2 linked regions of the Nitratidesulfovibrio vulgaris str. Hildenborough genome follow. The main gene of each other region encodes a partner of the protein of the gene in region 2 in a complex. Links are inferred from orthologs where the notes say so. Each region holds a gene or a part of one and is shown on either strand. Other genes may lie near its edges.

The links. Proteins that work in one complex are often made in the same cells at the same time.
Region 1: the proteins of hslU (region 2) and hslV are in contact, whole or in part, in a solved structure (PDB 1G4A), measured with the Escherichia coli proteins. The link is inferred for Nitratidesulfovibrio vulgaris str. Hildenborough from one-to-one orthologs.

Annotation. Positions count from the first base shown.
Region 1 is NC_002937.3:1,657,986-1,661,054, forward strand. What follows is about bases 2-2,999. They hold hslV (ATP-dependent protease subunit HslV), read right to left. Parts: upstream 1,775-2,999; coding sequence 1,229-1,774; downstream 2-1,228. Other genes in these bases: DVU_RS07445 (ribose-phosphate pyrophosphokinase), read right to left, coding at 2-250; ispE (4-(cytidine 5'-diphospho)-2-C-methyl-D-erythritol kinase), read right to left, coding at 372-1,232; DVU_RS07465 (hypothetical protein), read left to right, coding at 1,811-1,960; DVU_RS07470 (beta-barrel assembly-enhancing protease), read right to left, coding at 1,936-2,999. Outside these bases: more of DVU_RS07445, read right to left, coding at 1-1; more of DVU_RS07470, read right to left, coding at 3,000-3,069. UniProt on the Escherichia coli protein: Protease subunit of a proteasome-like degradation complex believed to be a general protein degrading machinery. The complex has been shown to be involved in the specific degradation of heat shock induced transcription factors such as RpoH and SulA.
Region 2 is NC_002937.3:1,545,736-1,548,766, forward strand. Bases 72-3,031 are described here. They hold hslU (ATP-dependent protease ATPase subunit HslU), read right to left. Parts: upstream 2,235-3,031; coding sequence 909-2,234; downstream 72-908. Other genes in these bases: argB (acetylglutamate kinase), read right to left, coding at 72-893; DVU_RS06915 (DegQ family serine endoprotease), read right to left, coding at 2,346-3,031. Also shown: more of argB, read right to left, coding at 1-71. UniProt on the Escherichia coli protein: ATPase subunit of a proteasome-like degradation complex; this subunit has chaperone activity. The binding of ATP and its subsequent hydrolysis by HslU are essential for unfolding of protein substrates subsequently hydrolyzed by HslV.

The sequences.
Region 1 (3,069 bases), 110 kb from region 2 along the record:
CTGCGCTGGCACGCTTGAGGGCGTCCAGCATCAGGAACAGCTGCATCAGATTGAAGTTGACCGGGGCACACGTGGCCTGAACGACGAATACGTCGTCACCGCGCACGTTGTCGCCGATCTCGATGCGGATTTCGCCGTCACTGAAGGTTTCACACAGAGCGGGCGTGATCTGGCAACCAAGATGGTTGCAGATGGCCTTGGCCAGCTCGGGGTTGGAAGTGCCGGTCAGGATCTTGAGATCGCCTTGCATGGTCTGACATCCGGCTAGAGTTGGGGAACTTGCGTTCTGAAATGGCTGGGGCGGAAGGACTCGAACCCTCGAATGACGGGACCAAAACCCGTTGCCTTACCAACTTGGCGACACCCCAGCGTCACAAAAGATGCTGATATACCCGTATGCCATGACCCTTCAGCTGTTCGAAGGCCGCTTCGGCATCTTCACGCCTCCTGAAGAGGGCGAAGACGCTCGCGCCGCTACCGCTCATGAGGGCGGCTGCCGCGCCATGTCGCAACAAGGCTTCCTTGAGCGACCGCAGCTCCGGGTGAGACGCGAAGACCACCGGTTCGAAGCTGTTATGGAGCCATGACTCGCGGGAGAACGAGTTTCTATCCGCAACCCCCCCCGTTGTCAAGCAACCACGCACGCGGAGTTGTTTTTCTTCGGCAGCATCCAGCGCGCCGTAGGCCCATGCCGTGGAGACCTGTACCTGCGGGCAGGCGAGAAGCAGGGTGAATCCCTTGTACGGCCATGCCACAGGGGTGATGATCTCGCCAATGCCGCTGGCACGGCACGGGACCGCATGGATGAAGAACGGCACGTCGGCTCCGATGCGGGCCGCCAGTCTGCATAGCGTCTCTCTTCCGAGGGGATGCGGGGCGATGGATTCGAGGTGGTTCAGGATTGCAGCGGCGTTGGCACTGCCGCCTCCCAGTCCTGCCCCATGCGGAACGCCTTTTCGCAACTCGACGCGAAGAGGCGGGCGGAATCCGGAGGCTTCGGCATAGGCGTCGTAGGCGCGGGTGACCGTGTTCCGTGTCGGGTCGATGCCCTGAATGGCACACGTCACAGTTATTCCGGGAGCATCGCCAACCGTCACCACCAGTTCGTCGTGCGGTTCCTCCAGCGGAAGGAAGAGGCTGTCGATTTCGTGATAGCCGTCGTCACGGCGCGACGTGATATGGAGGTCGAGATTGACCTTGCACCCGGAACGGAGCGTCACCGCGTCGTTCATGCCTGTGTCTCCGCCGATTCGACGGTGAGGTGGTCGTTGGTGAAGACGCATATCTCGCCTGCGATGCGCATGGCTTCACGGGCGATGGTCTCCGCATCGAGTTGCGTGTGGCGGGCGAGTGCGCGGGCTGCGGCAAGGGCATAGGGGCCGCCGCTACCTATGGCGGCGATGCCGTCATCCGGTTCGATGACATCCCCGTTGCCCGAGAGCACGAGGATGTGTTCGTTGTCGGCCACAAGCAGCATGGCTTCGAGTCGGCGCAGATACTTGTCCTTGCGCCACGACTTGGCCATCTCCACGGCGGCGCGGACAAGGTTGCCCCTGTGTTCTTCAAGCTTGGCCTCGAAATGTTCGAACAGCGTGAAGGCATCGGCCGTGGAACCCGCAAAGCCTGCGACCACCCGTCCGTTGTAGAGACGGCGCACCTTGCGCGCCGAGTGCTTCATGACGATGCTCTGGCCCATGGTCACCTGACCGTCACCTGCGATGGTGACACCCTGGGCACCCCGCACTGCGAGAATGGTCGTTCCCTTGAGTTCCATGAATACTCCCGTATATCGTACGCCTGAAAGGGCGTGATGTCTGTCCGCACCACAAGAGGGCAGGGGGCTGCCCTCTTGTGGTGTTCTGGGCAGTACTGCCCCATTCAGGGCTATTCCGTGGTGTTCAGTCTCAGTGCCGTGACCTTTGAGGGGCGCGTGCTCTACCAGAACGCCTTTCTCTCCTGATAGGTGGCGGCGAACCGTTCGAGTTCGGCCATCTCTTCAGGTGTGCGCGCCTGTGCCCTGGCCTGTTCCTCGAATGATTCGGTCTTGTGCTTGTCGTTGCTGTACAGCGAACTGTAGGCAAGGTGGAGGTACGCCTTGAAAGGTTGCCCGGAAGCACCCAGCACCCGCCCGTAGTAGTAGTGCACCTCGGCATCTTCGGGCAGTCGGCGAAGCACCTCGTCGAAATACTGGTACGACTTCTGGGGCTGCCCCGAATCGGCAAGAAGCCGGGCATAGAAGAAGAGTGCCATGTAGTCGTCGGGGTTCATGAGCGTGGCGCGTTGCAGCATGGCTGCGGCCCGCCCCTTGTCACCCTTGGTGTAGTGGAACCTGCCGGCCTCGCGCCATATGAGCTGGTCTTTCGGGCTGCACTGCAATGCCTTGTCGAAGGCGGCAGTCGCTTCGGCGACCCTGTTCTGACGTGAAAAGAGTATGGCCTTGCCGAGTTGCGCGAGGCAATCCCCGGCGGGGGCATCGGCGAAAAGCCGTTCCGAGACCGCGGGGTCTCCATAGCGGGCCCTGCAAATGGTGCGCACCCTGAGGAACCGTGCGTCGTCATTGGGACGCGACCGGATATCTGCCGGAAGTGCGGCGATGCGCGCAGAAAGCGAGTTGATGCGCTCGTTCACGGCCGGGTGGGTGCTCAGGTATGAGGGGATGTCGGTACCCATGGCCCATTGCTTCTTGCGAATCTTCTCGAAGGCGCCGACCATGCCTTCAGGACGGAAACCGGCGGCGATGAGATAGCGCAGGCCGATTTCGTCTGCCTCGGTTTCGTCCACACGGCTGTAGTTGAGCATGGCCGACTGCCCGGCGGCGATGGAACCCGCCATGGCCGCGCCCTTGCCCGACCCGCCGCCCAGAAACGCTCCGGCGAGTGCCCCCGCCATCGACAGGATGCTGGTGGTCTGCATCTTTTCGATGCGGCCCGCGATGTGCCGTTGCGTTGCGTGGGCGAGTTCATGGGCTAGCACTCCCGCCACCTCTGCTTCGTGGTCCATCTGCATGACAAGACCGGTATGGACGAAGATGAACCCGCCGGGGCTGGCGAAGGCGTTCAGCGAATTGTG
Region 2 (3,031 bases):
GCCCTGTCGCTGACGATTTCGGTGCCCACGCCCTTGTCGGTGAGCAGCTCAAGAAGGATGCAGTTCTCGGTTCGGCCGTCGATGATCATGGCCTTCTCCACCCCTTCCTCCAGGGCTTCGAGGCAGCACTTCACCTTGGGTATCATGCCGCCGGTGAGGGTGCCGTCGGAGAACAGGTTCACGGCTTCGCGCATGTTCACCGAGCGGATGAGCTTCTTGTCATGGTCGAGGATGCCCGCCACATCGGTGAGCAACAGCAGTCGCTTGGCCTTGAGGGCGGCAGCCACGGCCCCGGCGACGGCGTCGGCGTTGATGTTGTAGGTCTCGCCGTTGTCATCGACGCCCACCGGTGCGATGACGGGGACGAAGCCGTCACGTTCGAGAGAACGCAGTAGCGTCGTGTTCACGCCCATCACTTCGCCCACCTTGCCAAGGTCGATGATCTCGGGGGCCTGTGCCTCCTTGCTGATGACCATCTCCATCTTGCGTGCTCGGATGAGCATCCCGTCCTTGCCGGAAAGGCCTACGGCCTTCGCCCCGGCGAGGTTCATCTGATTGACGATCTCCTTGTTGACCTTGCCCACCAGCACCATCTCCACCACGTCCATGGTGGCGTCGTCGGTGACGCGAAGCCCTTCGCGGAAATGAGACTGGATATTGAGCTGTTCCAGCATCTTGCCGATCTGCGGGCCTCCGCCATGCACGATGACGGGGTTGATGCCGACCAGCTTGAGCAATGCCACGTTGAGGGCGAAGGCCTTCTTCAGGGCTTCGTCCTTCATGGCGTGTCCGCCGTATTTGATGACCACGGTCTCACCGTGGAACTGGCGCAGGTAGGGGAGACTCTCGATGAGGACCTTCGACTGGAGTCTGGCGTTCTCGACGCAATCCATGCACGTGCTCCGATGCTACAGGATGTAGCGGCTGAGGTCCTTGTCGACGCGGACATCTTCGAGGTGGGTGCGTACATAGGCCGCATCCACCGTCACATGCTCGCCGGGGCGGTCGGGCGCGTCGAACGAAATGTCCGCCAGTATCCGTTCCATCATGGTGTAAAGGCGTCGCGCGCCGATGTTCTCGGTCTCTTCGTTGACCTCCTCGGCGAAGGCCGCGATCTCGCGCAGCCCGTCGTCGGTGAAGGACACGGTGACGCCTTCAGTGGCCAGTAGTGCCGCATACTGCCGGGTGAGCGCGTTATGCGGTTCGGTGAGGATGCGGTAGAACTCGTCGCGTCCCAGTGGGTCGAGTTCCACACGCAGGGGAAAGCGCCCCTGCAATTCGGGGATGAGGTCCGAAGGCTTGCTGAAGTGGAAAGCACCTGCGGCGATGAACAGGATGTGGTCGGTGCGTACCATGCCGTACTTGGTGTTGACCACGCTGCCCTCCACGATGGGCAACAGGTCGCGCTGAACCCCTTCACGCGATATGTCGGTGGTGCGGTGGGTCCCTTCGCCGGAGGCGACCTTGTCCAGTTCGTCGATGAAGATGATGCCCGTCTGTTCAACGCGCTCGCGGGCGATGTCGACGACCTTGTCCTGATCGAGAAGCCGCGAGGCCTCTTCGTCGACGAGAAGGTTCCACGCCTCGCGCAGCTTCATCTTGCGCATCTTGCGGCGCGCGGGAAACGCCTTGCCCATCAGGTCGCGGAACTGGTTGCCCATGGACTCCATGCCGGGCATGGCGAAGATGTCCATCTGCGGCCCCTTGGTGCTCTCTTCGACCTCCATGTCCACCTCACGGTCGTCGAGGTGCCCCTGTCGCCACAGTCCGCGCAGTTTGTCACGCGTGCTCTGCCGTGTCTCGCCGCCATCGGCAGGGCTCTGCGGCAGCAGCAGGTCGAGCAGGCGCTCCTCAGCTGCGGCTTCGGCCCGCGCGCGAACGCGGGTCGCCTCTTCGTCGCGGATGAGCGATACGCCAATCTCCATCAGGTCGCGCACCATCGACTCCACGTCGCGCCCCACGTAGCCCACCTCGGTGTACTTCGTGGCCTCGACCTTGATGAAGGGGGCACCGCAAAGCCGTGCAAGCCGCCGGGCAATCTCGGTCTTGCCCACCCCGGTGGGGCCCATCATGATGATGTTCTTGGGGGCGACCTCGTCACGCAGCGAAGGCTCGAGGCGTTGCCTGCGCCAGCGGTTGCGCATGGCCACGGCAACCATGCGCTTGGCCTTTTCCTGCCCGACAACGAAACGGTCGAGTTCGGAGACGATTTCTCTGGGGGTGAGTGTGCTCATGGGTTCTCCTGTGACTTCGGCGGGAAGGCACGATAGCAGCGGGCAGGGGGAATGCCAATATGCGAAGGGGCGCACCATGTGCGCCCCTTGTGGTCATGCGGGTTGTGGTGCCTACTTTTCGGCTTCGATGGGAATGGTGCGGAAGAACGTCTGACCGCGACGCTGAATCTGCAACATCACGGCACCCCTGCGCTTGGCGTCCTCCTGCACGACCTTGGCGAGGTCGGCGGTGCTGTTGACGGGGTGCAGGTTGGCGGAAAGCACCACGTCTCCGGCACGGATGTCGGCATCGGCGGCGGGCCTGCCCTCTTCGACGGCGATGACCAGAAGTCCCTGCGGCCTGTCGAGTTTGAGGGCGCGGGCCTCTTCGGCGTTGGGCGGGCGTACGGTGAGGCCGAGGCTGCTCGACGCCTGCTGCTTCGATTCAGGGGTCTGGCGCGGCGTGCCGCCCTGTGCGGCGAGATGTTCCGCCGTGCGTTCGCCGAGGGTGAGGTTGACGGTCTTGGTCTGGCCGTTGCGCCAGAGGGTTATCTTGGCCGTCTCACCGGGCTTGAGTGCCGCGACGCGGCGCAGCAGGCGACCGGAGTCGGCTATGTCCTCACCTTCGACCTTGAGCAGGATGTCCCCGGCCTTGATACCGGCCTTGTCGGCGGGTTCTCCGGGCATCACGGAACCGACGAGGGCACCGCGCGGTTCACCGAGACCGAGCGCACGGGCCGTGTTCTCGTCCACATCCTGAATGGTCACGCCTATCCAGCCACGGCGCACCTTCTTGTCGCTCTTGAGCTGGTCGATGA